Regions from separate parts of the Pseudomonas sp. LBUM1660 genome, predicted to be linked through region 1. Evidence: predicted binding sites of a transcription regulator. Region 1 holds the regulator's gene; each other region holds the start of a gene.
What was found. Region 1 encodes FliA, which starts transcription of late flagellar genes. Its sites were predicted from a motif close to CTAAAGTTTNNNNNNNNNNNGCCGNTAA; they were not measured.

Region 1 (7,442 bases):
TTTATGCAAGTTAAGCGTTTTTTCGCCGCCGATATGCGTCAGGCCATGAAACTGGTTCGTGATGAGCTGGGCGCTGATGCCGCCATTATTGGCAATCGCCGGATCGCCGGTGGTGTCGAGCTGACGGCTGCCCTGGATTACAAATTGTCGGCGCTGGCCCCGCGTGTTCCGAACATGGAACTCGAGGATGAGCTGCGCAAGACCCAGTCGCGGATCGTCACCGCCCAGGCCGAATTGAGCCTGCGTGGCGAAGGCGAAACCGAAGGCGACAAGACCACCAATCGCCAGTTGTTCGCCGGCCTGCCGTTGACCGCCGCCGAGCCGCTGATCGAGCCGACGTATGCCGAACCTCGTCGCTCGGCGCCAGCCCCGGCACCTGCCGCTGGGGGCGTCGATCCACGGGCGTTCGATTCGATGCGTTTCGAACTCAACAGCCTGCGCGAACTGATGGAAGTACAACTCGGCTCCCTGGCCTGGAATCAGCTGCAAGGCAGCCGTCCGGCCCAGGCCAATCTTTGGCGTCGCCTGCAACGCATCGGCCTGTCCGGCCCGTTGTCTCGCGACTTGCTGGCGATGATTGCCGACATTGACGAGCCCCGTCAGGCCTGGCGCATGTTGCTGGCACACCTGGCGCGGATGATTGCCACTCCGGAAGTCGAGCCACTGGAAGAGGGCGGCGTGATTGCCATGGTCGGCCCTGCCGGCATGGGCAAGACCACCACCCTGGCCAAGCTCGCGGCCCGCTACGTGCTCAAATACGGCGCGCAAAACATCGCGCTGGTGAGCATGGACAGCTACCGTATCGGTGCTCAGGAACAATTGAAGACGCTGGGCCGGATTCTCAACGTGTCGGTAACCCATGTCGATCCGGGCCAATCGCTGGTGCAGGCGCTGGATCCGTTGTTGCGCAAACGCGTGGTGCTGATCGATACCGCCGGGCTTCAGGCCAGCGATCCAGCCCTGCGTATGCAGCTCGAAAGCCTGGCCGGACGTGGCATCAAGTCAAAAAATTATTTGGTTTTGGCAACCACCAGCCAGAAACAGGTTCTAACGGCCGCTTATCACAGTTACAAGCGCTGCGGGCTCGCTGGCTGCATCCTGACTAAACTGGATGAAACGGCAAGTCTGGGCGAGGTGTTGAGCCTGGCGATCAGTCATGAATTGCCGGTGGCTTACCTGACCGATGGCCCGCGTATTCCGGATGATTTGCATCTGCCGCGTCGTCATCAGTTGGTCAGTCGCGCCGTAAGCGTGCAAATGCAAGAAGAACCCAGCGAAGAAGCCATGGCTGACATGTTCGCTGATATTTACCACAGCCCGACCAAGCAGGTTGGCTGAGGTACTAATGAACAGTTTTTGTACCTACATCGATGGTCTGCCATGCATTGTTCATTTTATGAGCGCGCAGCCAGTAATGTGGCCTCCGTCTATGCAAGACAAGGTAAAGAAATAACATGGGCAGCATGCATCCCGTACAGGTGATCGCGGTGACCGGCGGCAAAGGTGGCGTCGGGAAGACTAACGTGTCAGTGAACTTGTCCCTGGCTCTAGCTGAACTCGGCCGGCGCGTCATGCTGCTGGACGCCGATCTGGGGCTGGCGAACGTCGACGTCCTGTTGGGGCTGACACCCAAACGTACCCTGGCCGACGTGATCGAAGGCCGCTGTGAGCTGCGCGACGTTCTGTTGCAGGGCCCTGGCGGTATTCGCATCGTTCCGGCCGCGTCCGGCACGCAGAGCATGGTTCATCTGAGCCCGGCCCAGCACGCCGGCCTGATCCAGGCCTTCAGCGATATCGGCGACAACCTCGACGTATTGGTGATCGACACCGCTGCGGGTATTGGTGACTCGGTAGTCAGTTTCGTTCGCGCAGCACAAGAAGTCTTGCTGGTGGTGTGCGACGAGCCGACCTCGATCACCGATGCCTACGCGCTGATCAAACTGCTGAACCGCGATTACGGCATGAACCGCTTCCGCGTCCTGGCCAACATGGCTCAGAGCCCGCAGGAAGGTCGCAACCTGTTCGCCAAGTTGACCAAGGTCACAGATCGCTTCCTCGACGTCGCCCTACAATACGTCGGCGCAGTGCCATACGACGAAAGCGTGCGCAAGGCCGTGCAGAAGCAGCGCGCCGTCTACGAAGCCTTCCCTCGTTCCAAGTGCGCCCTGGCGTTCAAGGCGATCGCGCAGAAGGTCGACACCTGGCCGCTGCCTGCCAACCCGCGTGGGCACCTGGAGTTTTTCGTCGAGCGCCTCGTGCAACAGACCGCAGGACCCGTCCTATGACAGCCAGTGGCTACAACCTCTACAAGAAGTCGGCACGTGACGCGCAGTACGAGCTGATCGAGCGTTACGCGCCACTGGTCAAACGCATTGCTTACCACTTGCTGGCCCGTCTGCCGGCCAGTGTTCAGGTTGAAGACCTGATCCAGGCCGGGATGATCGGCCTGCTTGAAGTGTCGACCAAATATGACGCCAGCAAAGGCGCGAGTTTCGAGACCTACGCGGGCATTCGAATCCGCGGCGCGATGCTCGATGAAGTACGCAAGGGGGACTGGGCGCCACGTTCGGTTCACCGCAATACCCGCATGGTCAGCGACGCAATTCGCTCGATTGAAGCTAAAACCGGTCGTGACGCTAAAGATCATGAGGTTGCGGCCGAACTCCAATTGAGTCTCGACGATTATTACGGGATTTTGAACGACACCCTGGGCAGCCGGTTATTCAGTTTCGACGATCTGTTGCAGGACGGCGAACACGAAGGGCTGCACGAGGATGGCGCGAGTGCACATCTTGAGCCGTCACGCGATCTGGAAGATGAACGCTTCCAGGCCGCGCTGGCGGACGCGATTGCCAATTTGCCGGAGCGTGAGCGACTGGTGTTGGCGCTGTACTACGACGAAGAGCTGAACCTCAAGGAAATCGGTGAGGTCCTGGGGGTCAGCGAATCGCGGGTCAGCCAGTTACATAGCCAGTGCGCGGCCCGTTTGCGGGGGCGTTTGGGGGAGTGGCGAGCGCGCTGAAGGCAGTGTGGGGACACTGCGAACGAGGCCGGTGGAGTGTTGAACTGCACCGGTCGCGATCTGTTGTGCTCCAGACAGTCATCGAGTGGATTGCCGGATTGATTGAAATGGCGCGTCCAGGTGCTGGGCGCGTTTAAGACTGCTTGGAGGTCGAATTGGACAAGAACATGAAAATCCTCATCGTTGATGACTTCTCAACGATGCGGCGGATCATAAAAAACCTGTTGCGTGACCTTGGGTTCACCAACACGGTCGAGGCCGACGATGGCACTACTGCCATTCCGGTTCTCAACAGCGGGAGCATCGACTTTCTGGTAACGGACTGGAACATGCCTGGCATGACCGGTATCGATCTGCTGCGTCACGTGCGCGCCGATGAAAAGCTCAAGCACCTGCCGGTGCTGATGGTGACTGCCGAAGCCAAGCGCGAGCAGATTATCGAAGCGGCCCAGGCCGGTGTTAACGGCTATGTGGTCAAACCCTTCACGGCCCAGGCGTTGAAAGAAAAAATCGAGAAGATTTTCGAACGCATCGGTTGATCCACTGCGCCACGGGGGAGCTATGGAGCATAAAGAATCTTCACTGGGCGATTTTGAATCGACCCTGAAAAAACACGCGGTCGAACTGGTCGAAAGCCTTGAAAAAGGCAGGTTCGGCGACGCTGTGCAACTTATCCATGAGCTCAATCAGACCCGTGACCGCGGCCTGTATCAGGAAGTGGGCAAGCTCACTCGCGAGCTGCATAGCGCGATCGTCAATTTCCAGATTGACCCAAACATGCCGCAAGCCGAGGAAGTGTCGCAGATCACGGACGCCACCGAGCGTCTGGGGTATGTGGTCAAGCTGACCGAGGCCGCCGCCAACCGCACAATGGACTTGGTGGAAAACGCCACGCCGCTGGTCAACCGCCTGAGCGAAGAAGCCCAGGCGTTGAGCACGGATTGGGGGCGGTTCATGCGTCGCGAAGTCGGGGCTGAAGAGTTCCGCGAACTGGCCCGGCGCGTCGACGGTTTCCTGACGCGCAGCAGCGATGACAATCGCACGGTGTCGAGCAACCTCAACGACATTCTGTTGGCCCAGGATTACCAGGACCTCACCGGTCAGGTGATCAAGCGCGTGACCCAATTGGTCACCGAAGTTGAAAGCAACCTGCTCAAGCTCGTGCTCATGGCCAGTCAGGTAGACCGCTTTGCGGGTATCGAACATGACCGTGATGCGATGCTTGCTGAAAAAGATCCGCAAAAACATCTCTCTCAGGGTGAAGGTCCGCAGATTCATGCCGATAAAAGAGAAGACGTTGTGTCCGGTCAGGACGATGTGGACGATTTGTTATCCAGCCTAGGATTTTAGAGTTTTAGCATTTTAGGTTTTTTAGGTTTTTAGACCTGTAGGAGCACCCCCTTAATGAGCTTCGGCGCCGATGAAGAGATCCTTCAGGATTTCCTGGTTGAGGCCGGCGAGATTCTAGAGCAACTGTCCGAACAGCTGGTCGAGCTTGAAAGCCGACCGGATGATGCGGATTTGCTCAATGCAATTTTTCGCGGTTTTCACACTGTAAAAGGGGGCGCCGGCTTCCTCCAGCTCAACGAGCTGGTGGAGTGCTGTCACATCGCCGAGAACGTGTTCGACATCCTGCGCAAGGGTGAACGTCGCGTCGACTCGGAACTGATGGACGTGGTTCTCGAAGCGCTGGACGCAGTGAACAGCATGTTCACCGAAGTTCGCGAACGCAGCCCGATTACGGCTGCCACGCCTGAATTGCTCGCGGCACTGGCCCGTCTGGCCGAGCCGCAAACAGCTGATGAATCTGCACCGGTGGCTGAAGTGGTCGAAGCACCTGCCGCTGAAGAATCGGGCGACATCACTGATAACGAATTTGAACAACTGCTGGACTCGCTGAACGCCGTCAAGGCTCAAGCCGAAGCGCCGGCGGTTGCTCCAGTGGCGGCTGCCGAGTCCGCGGCCAGCGACGAAATTACCGATGCCGAGTTCGAGTCGTTGCTCGATCAACTGCACGGCAAAGGCCAGTTCGCGGTTGATGCGGTGGCAGCGCCCGCTGCACCGGCGGCACCGAAAGCGGCCGGCGACAGCTCTGATATTACCGACGACGAATTCGAAGCACTGCTCGACCAGTTGCACGGCAAGGGCAACTTTGCGGTGGATGCGCTGGAATCGGCCATTGCCGCCGTACCTGCCTCGGCTGCGCCAACCGCTAAAGCGGCCGGCGGTGATCTGATCTCCGATCACGAGTTCGAATCGCTGCTCGACGAATTGCATGGCAAAGGCAAGTTCACCGAAGTCGGCACAGGTGCTGCGGTGGCTGCTCCAGTCGCCAAGGCTGCTGCGCCCAAACCGGTTGCCAAGGCACCCGAGCCGAAAGCCGAAGCGCCGAAACCGGCGGCTGCCGCTGCACCGGCTCCAGCCCGCGCACCGTCCGCGCCGCCACCGGAAAAACCGGCCAGCGAAGCCGAGACCACCGTGCGGGTTGATACCGCGCGTCTCGACGAAATCATGAACATGGTCGGCGAACTGGTATTGGTGCGTAACCGCTTGGTCCGTCTGGGCCTCAACAGCGGCGACGAAGCCATGTCCAAGGCCGTGTCGAACCTCGACGTGGTCACGGCCGACCTGCAAACCGCGGTCATGAAGACCCGGATGCAACCGATCAAGAAAGTCTTCGGGCGCTTCCCGCGTCTGGTTCGCGACCTGGCTCGCCAGCTCAAGAAAGAGATCAACCTGGAGCTGGTCGGCGAAGAAACCGACCTCGACAAGAACCTCGTCGAGGCCCTGGCCGACCCGCTGGTCCACTTGGTGCGCAACTCGGTCGACCACGGCATTGAAGAGCCGGCCGAGCGCGAAGCGATGGGCAAGCCTCGCAGCGGCAAGGTGATCCTGTCCGCTGAACAGGAAGGCGACCACATCCTGCTGTCCATCTCCGATGACGGCAAGGGCATGGACGCTGATGTTCTGCGCGGTATTGCCGTGAAGAAAGGCTTGATGGACAAGGATGCCGCGGATCGCCTCAGCGAGTCCGACTGCTTCAACCTGATCTTCGCGCCGGGTTTCTCGACCAAGACCGAAATTTCCGATGTCTCCGGACGCGGCGTGGGCATGGACGTGGTGAAAACCAAAATCGCCCAGCTCAACGGCACCATCAATATTTATTCGACCAAGGGCAAGGGCTCGAAGATCGTCATCAAGGTCCCGTTGACCCTGGCGATCATGCCGACGCTGATGGTCATGCTCGGCAACCAGGCGTTCGCGTTCCCGCTGGTGAACGTCAACGAGATCTTCCACCTCGACCTGTCGCGCACCAACGTGGTGGACGGTCAGGAAGTGGTGATCGTGCGGGACAAGGCACTGCCATTGTTCTACCTCAAGCGCTGGCTGGTCAGCTCCGCCGCTCACGAAGAGCAGCGCGAGGGCCATGTGGTGATCCTTTCGGTGGGCACTCAGCGGATCGGCTTCGTCGTCGACCAGCTGGTGGGCCAGGAAGAAGTGGTCATCAAGCCATTGGGCAAAATGCTCCAGGGAACCCCGGGCATGTCGGGCGCCACCATTACCGGTGACGGTCGCATTGCGCTGATTCTCGATGTTCCGAGCATGCTCAAGCGTTACGCCGCACGGCGTATTTGATTCTGGTGGAGCGGGGCGACTAAGCCTCGCTCCGTCCTAACGGAGTGTTTATGGCAGTCAAAGTCCTGGTGGTGGACGATTCGGGGTTTTTCCGCCGCCGCGTCTCGGAAATTCTTTCAGCGGATCCGAATATCCAGGTCGTCGGTACGGCGACCAACGGAAAAGAGGCGATCGATCAGGCGCTGGCCCTCAAGCCAGACGTGATCACCATGGACTACGAGATGCCGATGATGGATGGCATCACGGCGGTGCGGCACATCATGCAACGCTGCCCGACCCCGGTATTGATGTTCTCCTCGCTGACCCATGAAGGCGCCCGGGTCACCCTCGATGCGCTGGACGCCGGTGCGGTGGATTTCCTGCCGAAGAATTTCGAAGACATCTCCCGCAACCCGGAGAAGGTCAAACAACTGCTGTGCGAGAAGATTCTCAGCATTTCGCGCAGTAACCGTCGCGCCAATACCTACAGCGCACCGGCCCCGGTCGCCGCGCCAGCCCCCACGCCTGCGCCTTCGAGCGTCAGCAGTTACGGCAGCAGCACGCCTGTGCGCGCGGCTCCGGCACCGATTCCGGCGCGTAGCTACGCACCGACACCGGCCCCGGCATCGTCCGGCCCGTCGTCGCCCGCGCCAAAACGCAAAGCCTACAAACTGGTGGCCATTGGCACGTCCACGGGCGGTCCGGTTGCCCTGCAACGGGTGTTGACCCAGTTACCGGCCAACTTCCCAGCCCCGATCGTACTGATCCAGCACATGCCGGCCGCCTTCACCAAGGCCTTCGCCGA
Region 2 (7,442 bases), 1.8 Mb from region 1:
TGATGCCGGTGGACTTTCTCGCTCGCTTCATCGGCTTCCATGCCAGCCGTTATTCGCCTGAAAAAGCGGTGTTCAACCTGCACAACCCCGAGCCCCTGAGTTGGGACGATTACGTCGCGTCATTCCGTGAGGCCGGCCGGGAATTCTCCATGGTCAGCGTCGCCGACTGGCAACAGCAACTGGGCCGGGTCGACAGCGACAACGCGTTGTTCGGCGTACTCGGCTTCTACCTCAACGGCTTCGAGGAAGACATCGGCGACATCTCGATGATCGGCCACGACAACGCCCAGGCCGGCGTGCGGCAGATGGGCGCGCACTACCCGGAAAAATCCCCGGCACTGCTGCGTCGCGGCTGCGACTACCTCAAAGAAATCAATTTCATCTGATTCATTCAACCGGAGCAAAACCATGAAAACGCTGCAACCCGATACCCTGATCAAAAACCCTCAAGGCTGCCACGTCGTGTCTTCGGTGGAAGTGCCGGCGGATGCCTCTCAGGTCTGGGCGGTGGTCGGCAACTTTGCCGGCTTCGATCAATTCATTCCGGCGCTGTCGCACATCGAGATGACAGGCGAAGGCGTGTCGTCGCTGCGCAAGAAATTCTTCAAGGACGGTAACCTGGTGGTCGAGCAACTCAACTCGCGGGATGACCAGGCGCTGAACATGACGTGGACCACGATTTACAACACGTTGGGCGTGGCCAATTTGTGGGCGGCGATGAGTGTTGAACCGCTAGGCGCGGGAAAGTCGCGGGCGACCTGGATCATCATTGCCGAACCGGCACAGGGAGGCGTTGAGGCGTTGCCGGGGTTCAAGGAATTTGTGCAGGGGTTTGCGGATGATGCGATGGGGAATGTGTTAAAGCTGTTTGTGTAGGGCTTTGGTTCAGCGGTGATTGTTATACCGCTTTCGCGGGCAAGCCTCGCTCCTACAGGGTTTTCGATGCCCTTGTAGGAGCGAGGCTTGCCCGCGAAGAACGATAACGCAGCAGAACTGACCCGAATCAGATCTTGAAGCTGTCCACCAACTGCTTCAACCGATTCGCCTGCAACGACAACGCATCACAATCCTTCAACGTTTCATTGAGGTTGGCCACGCTCTGCTGGTTCAGCAAGTTGATCTGGTTGACGTCGACGTTAAGGGTTTCCACTACCGCCGTCTGCTCTTCGGTCGCCGCCGCCACCGACTGGTTCATGCCGTCGATTTCGCCGATGCGCTGGGTCACGCTGACCAAGCGCAGGCCCGCCTGATTGGCTACTTCAACACTCTCTTCGCTGGAGACCTGACTGGCATTCATGGTCGTCACCGCTTCGCGAGAACCGATCTGCAGCGAGGTGATCATCTTGTGGATCTCTTCCGCCGACTCCTGCGTGCGATGCGCCAGGTTGCGCACTTCGTCCGCCACGACCGCAAAACCACGACCGGCTTCACCGGCACGCGCCGCTTCGATGGCGGCGTTGAGCGCGAGCAAGTTGGTCTGCTGGGAGATGCCTTTGATCACATCCAGAATGTGCCCGATGTTGTCAGTACTCGCATTCAGGGTTTCGATCTGGGTGCAGGACAGGCTGATTTTCTGCGACAACTCGGTCATGGCCAGGATGGTTTTCTCCACGACCTGACGACCATCATCCGCCTGCTCGCTCGCACCGCTTGCATGCTGCGAAGCATCGGCAGCATTGCGGGCGATTTCCTGGGTGGCGGCACCCAATTGGTTGATGGCGGCAGCCACGCTGTTGGTGCGCGCGCTTTGCTCGTCGGAGCCGACGATTGAGGCGTTGGACGATGCCATCACCCGTTGCGACAAATCGTGGACTTGACGGGTCGCCGAGGACACTTCGGAAATCGACGCGTGAATCCGCTCCACGAACTGGTTGAACGAACCGCCCAACTCGCCGAACTCGTCTTTGCTTTCCACGGCCAGACGACGGGTCAGGTCGCCTTCGCCCTGGGCGATGTCCTGCATCGCGCGGCCCATGGTGGTCAGCGGACGCATCAGCACGTTGATCAGCAGGCTCAACAGCACCGCAATAACGCTGACGGCGATAAACATGGCGATCAGCGCCGAGGTACGGAATTGGCTCAGTGGTGCGTAGGCCTTGTCCTTATCGATCGACAGACCGATGTACCACTCGGCATTTGGCAAACCGCTCACCGGGGTGAACGAGAGGATGCGGTCCTGCTTGTTCAGGGTGACGTCCTGATTGCCCTTCTCGATGCGTACGCCAGAGTTTGGATAAATGTCCTTCAGGTTTTTCATCACCTGGTCTTTGTCCGGGCTGACGATCACCTGACCGTCGGCACTGACCAGGAACGCGTGGCCGATGCCACCGAAGTCCACCGAGTTGATGATCTTCACCAGGGTCTCCAGGCTCAGATCACCGCCAACCACGCCGAGCAATTCGCCGTTCTTTTTCACCGGCATGGCGATCGTCACCACCAACCCACCGACGGCGGCCATGTACGGCGGCGTCAGCATAGTCTTGTCGGCAGCCACTGCTTGTTTGTACCAAGGGCGCTGACGCGGATCGTAACCGTCCGGCATCCTCGCGTCAGGACGTTGGGTGAACACGCCATTGGCCTGGCCAACGTAGGTGAACTGAAAGTTCGAGGTGAAGGCCGGTTGATCCACCAGGCCTGGAAGGTCCGCATTGGCGCCTTGATGAGCGACGTTCTGTGCGAGGTTTTCCAGCACCAACACGCGGCCGCTCATCCAGTTCTGCACGCTGCTGGCGGTCAAATCGCCGGCTTGCTGGACGGAGGATTCGAGGTTTTGCCGGATGGTGTTTCGCTGCAGATAGTCGTTGTACAAAGTGAACAACGCAAAAGCCAGCACCACGACGCCAGAGGCGGCCAGAAGGATTTTATGGCTGAATTTGAGATTCATTTCATGGGACTTCTTATGCAAAAAGTGGGGATGCGTTCCAGGTGCAACATTCCATGTAACAGCGCAGGCGGCATTCTTCGGCCGCTCTACTTTGGTGCACGCATGTCTCACCAGTCTGTCGGCACCAGTCGGAGAAATCTTAGGGGTTTGTACGAAATGATCGATATTCCCGCCGGACGGCGTGCTAGCGCGGTTGGCGGTCGATGTACTTCTTGAATACTTGGGAATACTTGGGAATGCTGGGGAAGGACGTGACGCAGATGTGGCATGTCACGCCGGGGACAATGGCCCGAAGTTTATGGAGCTAAAACGACAAAACCCCTGTCTGCGTTAGCAGACAGGGGTTTCGGAATTCAATCTTGACGATGACCTACTCTCACATGGGGAAACCCCACACTACCATCGGTGATGCATCGTTTCACTGCTGAGTTCGGGATGGGATCAGGTGGTTCCAATGCTCTATGGTCGTCAAGAAATTCTGTAACCAGCCCGTTAAAGTCGTAACGTGCCAGAAAAATTGGTGACTTCTACTAAAACAAAACCCCTACCTGCATACGCAGATAGGGGTTTCGGAATTTAATCTTGACGATGACCTACTCTCACATGGGGAAACCCCACACTACCATCGGCGATGCATCGTTTCACTGCTGAGTTCGGGATGGGATCAGGTGGTTCCAATGCTCTATGGTCGTCAAGAAATTCGGTAGCCAGGTCGTTCTCCTTACGGATTACGCTCCAGCGAATGGGTATGTGATAGATTTCGGTGTTTTGTGAGTCCTTTCGAACTTTCGGTTCGTTTCGTCTTCACACACCGCAATCTGGTGCTCTTTTGCTTTTCAGCTCAAAGCTTGCAAATTGCTTGGGTGTTATATGGTCAAGCCTCACGGGCAATTAGTATTGGTTAGCTCAACGCCTCACAGCGCTTACACACCCAACCTATCAACGTCGTAGTCTTCGACGGCCCTTCAGGGGACTCAAGGTCCCAGTGAGATCTCATCTTGAGGCTAGTTTCCCGCTTAGATGCTTTCAGCGGTTATCTATTCCGAACATAGCTACCCGGCAATGCCACTGGCGTGACAACCGGAACACCAGAGGTTCGTCCACTCCGGTCCTCTCGTACTAGGAGCAGCCCCTCTCAAATCTCAAACGTCCACGGCAGATAGGGACCGAACTGTCTCACGACGTTCTAAACCCAGCTCGCGTACCACTTTAAATGGCGAACAGCCATACCCTTGGGACCGGCTTCAGCCCCAGGATGTGATGAGCCGACATCGAGGTGCCAAACACCGCCGTCGATATGAACTCTTGGGCGGTATCAGCCTGTTATCCCCGGAGTACCTTTTATCCGTTGAGCGATGGCCCTTCCATACAGAACCACCGGATCACTAAGACCTACTTTCGTACCTGCTCGACGTGTCTGTCTCGCAGTCAAGCGCGCTTTTGCCTTTATACTCTACGACCGATTTCCGACCGGTCTGAGCGCACCTTCGTACTCCTCCGTTACTCTTTAGGAGGAGACCGCCCCAGTCAAACTACCCACCATACACTGTCCTCGATCCGGATAACGGACCTGAGTTAGAACCTCAAAGTTGCCAGGGTGGTATTTCAAGGTTGGCTCCACGCGAACTGGCGTCCACGCTTCAAAGCCTCCCACCTATCCTACACAAGCAAATTCAAAGTCCAGTGCAAAGCTATAGTAAAGGTTCACGGGGTCTTTCCGTCTAGCCGCGGATACACTGCATCTTCACAGCGATTTCAATTTCACTGAGTCTCGGGTGGAGACAGCGCCGCCATCGTTACGCCATTCGTGCAGGTCGGAACTTACCCGACAAGGAATTTCGCTACCTTAGGACCGTTATAGTTACGGCCGCCGTTTACCGGGGCTTCGATCAAGAGCTTCGCGTTAGCTAACCCCATCAATTAACCTTCCGGCACCGGGCAGGCGTCACACCCTATACGTCCACTTTCGTGTTTGCAGAGTGCTGTGTTTTTAATAAACAGTCGCAGCGGCCTGGTATCTTCGACCGGCATGAGCTTACGGAGCAAGTCCTTCACCCTCACCGGCGCACCTTCTCCCGAAGTTACGGTGCCATTTTGCCTAGTTCCTTCACCCGAGTTCTCTCAAGCGCCTTGGTATTCTCTACCCAACCACCTGTGTCGGTTTGGGGTACGGTTCCTGGTTACCTGAAGCTTAGAAGCTTTTCTTGGAAGCATGGCATCAACCACTTCGTGTTCTAAAAGAACACTCGTCATCAGCTCTCGGCCTTAGAATCCCGGATTTACCTAAGATTCCAGCCTACCACCTTAAACTTGGACAACCAACGCCAAGCTGGCCTAGCCTTCTCCGTCCCTCCATCGCAATAACCAGAAGTACAGGAATATTAACCTGTTTTCCATCGACTACGCTTTTCAGCCTCGCCTTAGGGACCGACTAACCCTGCGTCGATTAACGTTGCGCAGGAAACCTTGGTCTTTCGGCGTGGGTGTTTTTCACACCCATTGTCGTTACTCATGTCAGCATTCGCACTTCTGATACCTCCAGCAAGCTTCTCAACTCACCTTCACAGGCTTACAGAACGCTCCTCTACCGCATCACCTAAGTGATACCCGTAGCTTCGGTGTATGGTTTGAGCCCCGTTACATCTTCCGCGCAGGCCGACTCGACTAGTGAGCTATTACGCTTTCTTTAAAGGGTGGCTGCTTCTAAGCCAACCTCCTAGCTGTCTAAGCCTTCCCACATCGTTTCCCACTTAACCATAACTTTGGGACCTTAGCTGACGGTCTGGGTTGTTTCCCTTTTCACGACGGACGTTAGCACCCGCCGTGTGTCTCCCATGCTCGGCACTTGTAGGTATTCGGAGTTTGCATCGGTTTGGTAAGTCGGGATGACCCCCTAGCCGAAACAGTGCTCTACCCCCTACAGTGATACATGAGGCGCTACCTAAATAGCTTTCGAGGAGAACCAGCTATCTCCGAGCTTGATTAGCCTTTCACTCCGATCCACAGGTCATCCGCTAACTTTTCAACGGTAGTCGGTTCGGTCCTCCAGTTAGTGTTACCCAACCTTCAACCTGCCCATGGATAGATCGCCCGGTTTCGGGTCTATTCCCAGCGACTAGACGCCCTATTAAGACTCGCTTTCGCTACGCCTCCCCTATTCGGTTAAGCTCGCCACTGAAAATAAGTCGCTGACCCATTATACAAAAGGTACGCAGTCACCCAACAAAGTGGGCTCCCACTGCTTGTACGCATACGGTTTCAGGATCTATTTCACTCCCCTCTCCGGGGTTCTTTTCGCCTTTCCCTCACGGTACTAGTTCACTATCGGTCAGTCAGTAGTATTTAGCCTTGGAGGATGGTCCCCCCATATTCAGACAAAGTTTCTCGTGCTCCGTCCTACTCGATTTCATGACTAAGAGATTTTCGCGTACAGGGCTATCACCCACTATGGCCGCACTTTCCAGAGCGTTCCGCTAATCTCAAAGCCACTTAAGGGCTAGTCCCCGTTCGCTCGCCACTACTAAGGGAATCTCGGTTGATTTCTTTTCCTCAGGGTACTTAGATGTTTCAGTTCCCCTGGTTCGCCTCTTAAGCCTATGTATTCAGCTTAAGATAACCATCTTATGATGGCTGGGTTCCCCCATTCAGACATCTCCGGATCAAAGTCTGTTTGCCGACTCCCCGAAGCTTTTCGCAGGCTACCACGTCTTTCATCGCCTCTGACTGCCAAGGCATCCACCGTATGCGCTTCTTCACTTGACCATATAACCCCAAGCAATCTGGTTATACTGTGAAGACGACATTCGCCGAAAATTCGATAATACTCAGTTAAGAGTAACTCACAAATTTTACCTTAGCCTGATCCGTTACCAGTGAAAGTAACGTTCAGTCTATCTTTCTATCACATACCCAAATTTTTAAAGAACGATCTAGCCAAAGACTAGAAATCAACATTCACCATCATCACAATGGAATGCTCATTTCTAAGCTTTCAACAAACAGAAGCAGTAGTGGTGGAGCCAAACGGGATCGAACCGTTGACCTCCTGCGTGCAAGGCAGGCGCTCTCCCAGCTGAGCTATGGCCCCGTATTTCTACAGGTTCCCACACAAAATTGGTGGGTCTGGGCAGATTCGAACTGCCGACCTCACCCTTATCAGGGGTGCGCTCTAACCAACTGAGCTACAGACCCAATTTCGAGCTTTAAGGCCGACCTCACCCTGCTCTTTACCACTGAGCATGGGGTGCGCTCCAACCAACTAAGCTACAACCTGTTAGGGCTGCTTCTTATCGTCTTCTTCAATGAATCAAGCAATTCGTGTGGGAACTTATGGAGCAGCTGATGTCGTCGATTAAGGAGGTGATCCAGCCGCAGGTTCCCCTACGGCTACCTTGTTACGACTTCACCCCAGTCATGAATCACACCGTGGTAACCGTCCTCCCGAAGGTTAGACTAGCTACTTCTGGTGCAACCCACTCCCATGGTGTGACGGGCGGTGTGTACAAGGCCCGGGAACGTATTCACCGCGACATTCTGATTCGCGATTACTAGCGATTCC
Region 3 (7,442 bases), 3.1 Mb from region 1:
TCATACCAGTCCATTACGTTGAGCGAGTTCGATCAGATCAACCAAAGAGCGAGCATTGAGTTTCAACAACAGGCGTGTCTTGTAAGTACTGACCGTTTTATTGCTGAGAAACATTCCATCGGCAATCTCCTTGTTTGTCTTTCCTCGAGCCAACTGTTGCAACACCATCATTTCGCGCCCGGACAGACGATCCACCATATCGGCTTCACTGGCATTCCCGAGACTGGAGCGAACGGTGTGCAGCGCTTGATTCGGAAAGTAGCTGTAGCCCGAGAGTACGGCTTTTATCGCACTGAGCAACTCAGTGAGATCCTGTTGTTTGCAGACATACCCGGCGGCCCCCGATTGCATGCAACGCATGGAAAAATGTCCAGGGGCCTGAGAGGTCAATATCAGCACTTTAAGAGGCATCGCCGTTGATGTCAGACGCGCAATGACTTCCAACCCGTCCAGCTTCGGTATTCCAATATCCAGAATGACAATATCCGGCATAAGTTCGCGGGCAAGTTGTAACGCATCCACACCGTTATCTGTTTCTGCAATGACTTCGTAGCCATGGCGCTCCATCAGCATACGTACCGCAAGACGAATGACGGGGTGATCATCCACGATCAGCACTTTATTCATGGGCAAGTCCAATTCCGCTGTTCGAATTTTTAGAGCCCGCACAATAGCCTAGTCGTTTCATCCATGGCATGCCGGCCCCCTCGGCCACCCGCAGCGAGAGACATTCCCTACAAACAAGCAGGACATGTCTTACAAAAATCACACGAATACTGTGTGTCTTAAATTTTACCGCCCCGTCAGCGCGGTGCTTTTAAAACTGTTTTTGTATCGATTTACATCAGGAAATCAAAGAAACCAGCGGCTGGCCGAAGGGTCCGACAAACGCTGGCGATTGAGCTACGCTTAAAAAGTAACCGATATTGTCAAGCCAACATTCACACCTGTTCGTTAAAATCCAGACTTACCCACTAAACCCATTACAACAGGCCTTACATCAAGCAACACTTCAGAAACAGCATTTAACCTTAAACTTATTAAAACAAGAACAACAAAAATACCCGAAGCTAAAACAATACAGCTACTATGACACCCATTAATTAACCAACTAAAAGGACGCCACCAAAACAGCAGACTATCTTCCCGACTACAGCGATTTACCAAAACCCGAAACCTCTCCATAAATCGATCGAGAACAGACAATCTTTCATGAGCAAACAACATGAGCAAACTCAAAACAAGAATCTCCAACCCCATGACAATCATTGCGATATTCGCAACACTGTCTGAAACTTCAGCGGCTATTTCTCTTCCCTTTCTCGACAATAAGGAACGAGAGATCTACATCTGGTTTCTTATCAGCTTCCCCTTTTACTTGCTCTTTCTATTCTTCGTCACACTCAACTTCAACTATCGATCGCTTTACGCGCCCTCTGATTTTGAGAAAGGCAAGCATTTCATCAAGGCCATGGCCGATGTCGATCACTCGCAAGTCAATACACCCGAGCATTTGGAGCACCACTTACGCGCAACGGTGTTGCTAAAGGATCTGCACATCGTCGATGCACGATGGATGAGCAACAAAATGGACTTCAACACCTTGATGGAAAAGGCCCAGCAACCACAGGAAAATCCTGCGCGCGTGATCGTGTTTCTCACGTGTACTGATTCAGAAGCATTGTTGAAGGAAGGCGCACTCAAGCATTCGAAACAGACCAGGAAACGCAGCAGCACGACGTTCTGGGTTGCTTACAATCTGAGCTCACATGGCATGACGACTATGGCTTGAGTACCGATAGCAGAAGAAAGCTCTCGAAGGACAATCGGAGAGCAAAAGCAGACGAAAGCTTATTTGTAACAACAACAAGAATGTTGAAACATGATACCCGGCAGGATAAATCCCTCTTTTCAGAATTGTGGCCTTGTCACCGACAAGGCCACATTTCCATTACCGTCGTTGCAGCTTCAAAGGTCTCAGAAAAGCTTCCGGCCTTTGTTCGCAGCAATGCGCATGCGCAAGGCGTTGAGCTTGATAAAGCCCGCCGCGTCGGCCTGGTTGTAGGCGCCGCCGTCTTCTTCGAAGGTCGCGATGTTGGCATCGAACAACGATTCGTCGGACTTGCGACCGGTGACGATCACATTGCCCTTGTACAGCTTCAGGCGCACAACACCGTTCACGTGTGCCTGGGACGCATCGATCATCTGTTGCAACATCAGACGCTCAGGGCTCCACCAGTAACCGGTGTAGATCAGGCTGGCGTATTTAGGCATCAGCTCGTCTTTGAGGTGAGCCACTTCGCGGTCCAGGGTGATCGATTCGATCGCACGGTGCGCGCGCAGCATGATGGTGCCGCCAGGGGTTTCGTAGCAGCCACGGGACTTCATGCCCACGTAACGGTTCTCGACGATGTCGAGACGGCCGATACCGTGTTCGCCACCGATACGGTTCAGGGTCGCCAGCACGGTGGCCGGGGTCATTTCGACGCCGTCCAGTGCCACGATGTCGCCGTTGCGGTAGGTCAGTTCCAGGTACTGTGCCTTGTCAGGAGCGTTCTCCGGAGAGACGGTCCATTTCCACATGTCTTCTTCGTGCTCGGTCCAGGTGTCTTCCAGCACGCCGCCTTCATAGGAGATGTGCAGCAGGTTGGCATCCATCGAGTACGGAGATTTTTTCTTGCCATGGCGCTCGATCGGGATGTTGTGCTTTTCAGCATAATCCATCAGCTTTTCACGGGAGAGCAGGTCCCATTCGCGCCACGGAGCGATCACTTTCACCCCGGGCTTCAAGGCGTAGGCGCCCAGTTCGAAACGAACCTGGTCGTTACCCTTGCCGGTGGCGCCGTGGGAAATGGCGTCAGCGCCGGTTTCGTTGGCGATTTCGATCAGGCGTTTGGCGATCAACGGACGAGCGATGGAAGTACCCAGCAGGTACTCGCCTTCGTAAACGGTGTTGGCGCGGAACATCGGGAAAACGAAATCGCGCACGAATTCTTCGCGCAAATCGTCGATGTAGATCTCTTTCACGCCCATGGCCTGAGCCTTGGCGCGTGCAGGTTCGACCTCTTCGCCCTGACCCAGGTCAGCGGTAAAGGTCACCACTTCACAGTTATAAGTATCCTGCAGCCACTTGAGGATCACCGAAGTGTCCAGGCCGCCGGAATACGCCAGAACGACCTTGTTTACGTCCGCCATGCCATCACTCCACGGGGTTCTACGGAAAGCCGTGAAGTCTACCGGTCATACGGAATAATTTACAGAGGCGCGACAGCTTATGACGACGAAGCGACAGATTCTGTCGAGCGAGCGACGAATTCAGCGAACTCAGGAGGTCGCCGAAGAGCTTCCCGGCGTCGTGGTTTGAGGCGCGACTTTCTCGGTCGGGGCCACCCGCTCCAGGCGCACGGCGACCCGACGATTCTTCGCGCGGTTGGTCGCGTTGGTGTTCGGCGCCACAGGGTAGCGCTCACCGTGGAAACGCAGGGTGACCTGCGATTCCTGAATGCCATTGGCTTTGAAATAGTCCATTACCGCCAACGCCCGACGGCGTGACAGCTCGCGGTTGGTCAGGCGATTGCCGCTGTTGTCGGAGTGTCCGTCGAGTTCGATGTGATTGACCGTCGGATCCGCCTTCATGAACTCCAGCATCACCTGCAACTGCGCCTTGGCTTGCGGATCGAGATCGAAGCCTTCACCCGGGAAGCCGATCTCGGACTGTTTGACCTGCTCGAAATTCTTCGGCAGCAGTTTCGCCACGCAGCCCTGATAGTCGTTGAAGGCCTTACTGAACTTGACCGGCAACAGGCGCACTTCAGAGACGCGGCCATCGCCAGAGGAATGCCGGATGACCGGACTGCGGCCGTCCATCAACCCGCTGATCAGGCGTCCGGCCTGAACTTGCGAACTGTTGAACAACACGTTGCCGCTGCCGATTCTCACCGAACCCAGGTTGATGTCGCCACGTCCCGGTTGCCACGGCGCAGCGGCCGCCAGCAGGGTCGCTGAACCGCCGCCGATCATCGCGTTGTAGGCTTTGAGACGAAACGTCGCCTGCTCGCCGGCGCGGCGCACGAATTCACCCGAACCGAAATCGGTGATCGGTTGAGTCAGGCGGCATTCGAACTTGTCACCTTCGACCGTCCACTCGATGCTCTCCAGACGTGTCTGGAAAGTGAGCGCCATCGCAGGGAGGCTGGCAAACACACTGAGCAAGGCTAAATAACGCTGGCGCACGGGAGGCTCCACTGGCTTCTACAACAAAAAGACCGACACACATATTTCCGGCATACCTGTTGGATATCGGAAGCTTCCTGCAAAACTTGATAGCGAGTGCCTGAGAGAGTCTTTTCCGGTAGCATTCCCCAGAGTTTGACCCGCCTGGAATCCCCTCATGTCCGACCGCCTGACCCTGCTGCGTCCCGACGACTGGCATATTCATCTTCGCGATGGTGCTGTGTTGACCAATACCGTTGCGGATGTCGCGCGCACCTTTGGTCGCGCCATCATCATGCCCAACCTGGTACCTCCGGTGCGTAACGCCGCTGAAGCCGACGCCTATCGCCAGCGGATTCTCGCTGCACGCCCGGCCGGCAGTCGTTTCGAACCGTTGATGGTGCTGTACCTGACCGATCGTACCCAGCCCGAAGAAATTCGCGAGGCCAAGGCCAGCGGCTTCATTCACGCTGCCAAGCTGTACCCGGCCGGCGCGACCACCAACTCGGACTCTGGCGTCACCAGTATCGACAAGATCTTCCCTGCACTCGAGGCCATGGCCGACGTCGGGATGCCCTTGTTGATTCACGGTGAAGTCACCCGCGGCGATGTCGATGTGTTCGACCGCGAAAAAATCTTCATCGATGAGCATATGCGTCGTGTGGTCGAGCGTTTCCCGACGCTCAAAGTGGTGTTTGAACACATCACCACCGCGGACGCCGTGCAGTTCGTCAATGAGGCTTCGGCCAACGTTGGCGCGACCATCACCGCGCATCACCTGCTGTACAACCGCAATCACATGCTGGTGAGCGGGATTCGGCCGCACTTCTATTGCCTGCCGATACTCAAGCGCAATACCCACCAGGAAGCCCTGCTCGACGCCGCCACCAGCGGCAGCGACAAGTTCTTCCTCGGCACCGACTCGGCACCTCACGCCCAGCACGCCAAAGAAGCGGCTTGCGGCTGTGCCGGCTGCTACACCGCTTATGCGGCGATCGAGATGTACGCCGAAGCCTTCGAACAACGCAACGCGCTGGACAAGCTCGAAGCCTTCGCCAGCCTCAACGGCCCGCGCTTCTACGGCCTGCCGGTGAACACCGATCGCATCACCCTGGTCCGCGATGAGTGGACCGCCCCAACCAGCCTGCCATTTGGCGAGCTGACCGTAATCCCGCTGCGCGCCGGTGAAAAACTGCGCTGGCGCCTGCTGGAGGAACACGCGTGAGTGAAGACCATTTCGACGACGAACAGGACGGTCAAGGCGGCGGAGGTGGTTCGCGCCACCCGATGGCTGAGCGCTTCCGTGGGTACCTGCCAGTTGTTGTCGACGTTGAAACCGGTGGTTTCAACTCTGCCACTGACGCCCTGCTGGAGATCGCCGCGACCACGATCGCCATGGATGAAAAAGGCTTTGTGTACCCCGATCACACCTATTTCTTCCGTGTCGAACCTTTTGAAGGCGCGAACATTGAAGCGGCCGCGCTGGAGTTCACCGGGATCAAACTCGATCACCCGCTGCGCATGGCGGTGAGCGAGGAAGCAGCCCTGACCGATATTTTCCGCGGTATCCGCAAGGCCCTGAAAGCCAACGGCTGCAAACGGGCGATTCTGGTCGGGCACAACAGCAGCTTCGACCTGGGTTTCCTTAACGCTGCTGTCGCACGCCTGGACATGAAACGTAACCCGTTTCATCCATTCTCCAGTTTCGATACCGCGACCCTCGCTGGCCTGGCTTACGGTCAAACCGTGCTGGCCAAGGCTTGCCAGGCGGCGGACATCGACTTCGACGGTCGAGAGGCTCACTCGGCGCGCTACGACACCGAGAAGACGGCCGAGCTGTTCTGCGGCATCGTCAATCGCTGGAAACAAATGGGCGGCTGGGAAGACTTCAACGACTGATTCCGGTCGCTGGGTTTATCCCGCCCATAAAAAAACCGGCCTCATCGGCCGGTTTTTTTATGCCTGACGCTTGGGCTTACAGCGCCGCAGCGTTCTCGGTCAGGTAAGCCGCGACGCCTTCGGTCGAAGCGGTCATGCCTTTGTCGCCTTTTTTCCAGTTGGCAGGGCAAACTTCGCCGTGCTCTTCGTGGAATTGCAGCGCGTCGACCAGACGGATCAGCTCTTCCATGTTACGGCCCAGCGGCAGGTCGTTGATGATCTGCGAACGGACAATGCCTTTGTCGTCGATCAGGAACGCGCCACGGAAAGCCACACCGCCTTCGGACTCAACGTCGTAGGCCTTGGCGATTTCGTGCTTCATGTCGGCAGCCATGGTGTAACGAACCTGGCCGATACCGCCATTGTTCACCGGAGTGTTGCGCCATGCGTTGTGGGTGAAGTGCGAATCGATCGACACCGCGACCACTTCTACGTTACGCGCCTTGAAGTCAGCCATACGGTTGTCCAGAGCGATCAGCTCGGATGGGCAAACGAAAGTGAAGTCCAGTGGGTAGAAGAACACCAGGCCGTATTTTCCTTTGATGGCCGAGGACAAGGTGTAGCTGTCTACGATTTCGCCATTGCCGAGGACGGCAGGTACGGTGAAGTCCGGGGCTTGTTTGCCTACGAGTACGCTCATTGAATATCTCCTGGTCTATATATCGTGAAGAACTGGGTTCGCGTCAGCCTGCCACCCTCAGGCGACAGCCCTGTGACACGACCCCCTTCGCAAGGACCGACCATCATACACGGCGTTTTTCAGCTGTCCTCAACGGTTTTTCATCGGCGCACCAAATTGGCCATCGCGGCAGGTAATGGCAGATGCCTGGATGAAAACCGTTCGTCAGTCATACGCGCTTATAACGCAAAGCTTTCAGAAACCACTTTGACAATCATTCTCGTTAACATTAAGATCCATCGCAACTGAGTCACCACCAGCGACGGTTCTTAGCTTATGTATGTTTGCCTCTGCACTGGCGTCACCGACGGTCAAATCCGCGATGCAATCTATGAAGGTTGCTGCAGCTACAAGGAAGTCCGTCAGGCTACCGGCGTAGCCAGCCAATGCGGTAAATGCGCCTGCCTTGCCAAGGAAGTGGTGCGTGAAACCCTGACCAAATTGCAATCGACCCAGGCTGCGATTCCTTTCCCTGTAGAATTTACTGCCGCGTAAATACCGTATTCCAAAGAACCGGACTTGATGTCCGGTTTTTTTATGTCTGGAAATCAACCGCTTACGCTCTAGACGCGGAACACAAACATTCTTATTCCGATTAATTTTCACTTAAGTT

Region 2: ACA068_RS00635 (methyl-accepting chemotaxis protein) is a predicted target of FliA. The motif match lies at 3,000-3,027, and genes of this name have one in related genera.
Region 3: ACA068_RS23250 (flagellar protein MotY) is a predicted target of FliA. The motif match lies at 4,297-4,324, and genes of this name have one in related genera.

The regions. Positions count from the first base shown of each region.
Region 1 is NZ_CP166795.1:1,911,819-1,919,260, forward strand. Features, by position in the region: gene flhF (flagellar biosynthesis GTPase FlhF) at 4-1,338, shown strand; gene fleN (flagellar synthesis regulator FleN) at 1,455-2,285, shown strand; gene fliA (RNA polymerase sigma factor FliA) at 2,282-3,022, shown strand; gene ACA068_RS08985 (chemotaxis response regulator CheY) at 3,190-3,561, shown strand; gene ACA068_RS08990 (protein phosphatase CheZ) at 3,584-4,372, shown strand; gene ACA068_RS08995 (chemotaxis protein CheA) at 4,427-6,658, shown strand; gene ACA068_RS09000 (protein-glutamate methylesterase/protein-glutamine glutaminase) at 6,709-7,442, shown strand, end outside.
Region 2 is NZ_CP166795.1:120,669-128,110, reverse strand. Features, by position in the region: gene ACA068_RS00645 (amino acid adenylation domain-containing protein) at 1-386, shown strand, start outside; gene ACA068_RS00640 (SRPBCC family protein) at 409-876, shown strand; gene ACA068_RS00635 (methyl-accepting chemotaxis protein) at 1,004-2,884, opposite strand; rRNA gene rrf (5S ribosomal RNA) at 3,242-3,357, opposite strand; rRNA gene rrf (5S ribosomal RNA) at 3,465-3,580, opposite strand; rRNA gene ACA068_RS00620 (23S ribosomal RNA) at 3,755-6,646, opposite strand; tRNA gene ACA068_RS00615 (tRNA-Ala) at 6,896-6,971, opposite strand; tRNA gene ACA068_RS00610 (tRNA-Ile) at 6,999-7,075, opposite strand; rRNA gene ACA068_RS00605 (16S ribosomal RNA) at 7,237-7,442, opposite strand, start outside.
Region 3 is NZ_CP166795.1:5,002,868-5,010,309, forward strand. Features, by position in the region: gene ACA068_RS23235 (response regulator transcription factor) at 1-627, opposite strand; gene ACA068_RS23240 (hypothetical protein) at 1,226-1,792, shown strand; gene ACA068_RS23245 (argininosuccinate synthase) at 1,978-3,195, opposite strand; gene ACA068_RS23250 (flagellar protein MotY) at 3,325-4,233, opposite strand; gene pyrC (dihydroorotase) at 4,391-5,437, shown strand; gene rnt (ribonuclease T) at 5,434-6,111, shown strand; gene ACA068_RS23265 (peroxiredoxin) at 6,188-6,790, opposite strand; gene ACA068_RS23270 (bacterioferritin-associated ferredoxin) at 7,106-7,324, shown strand.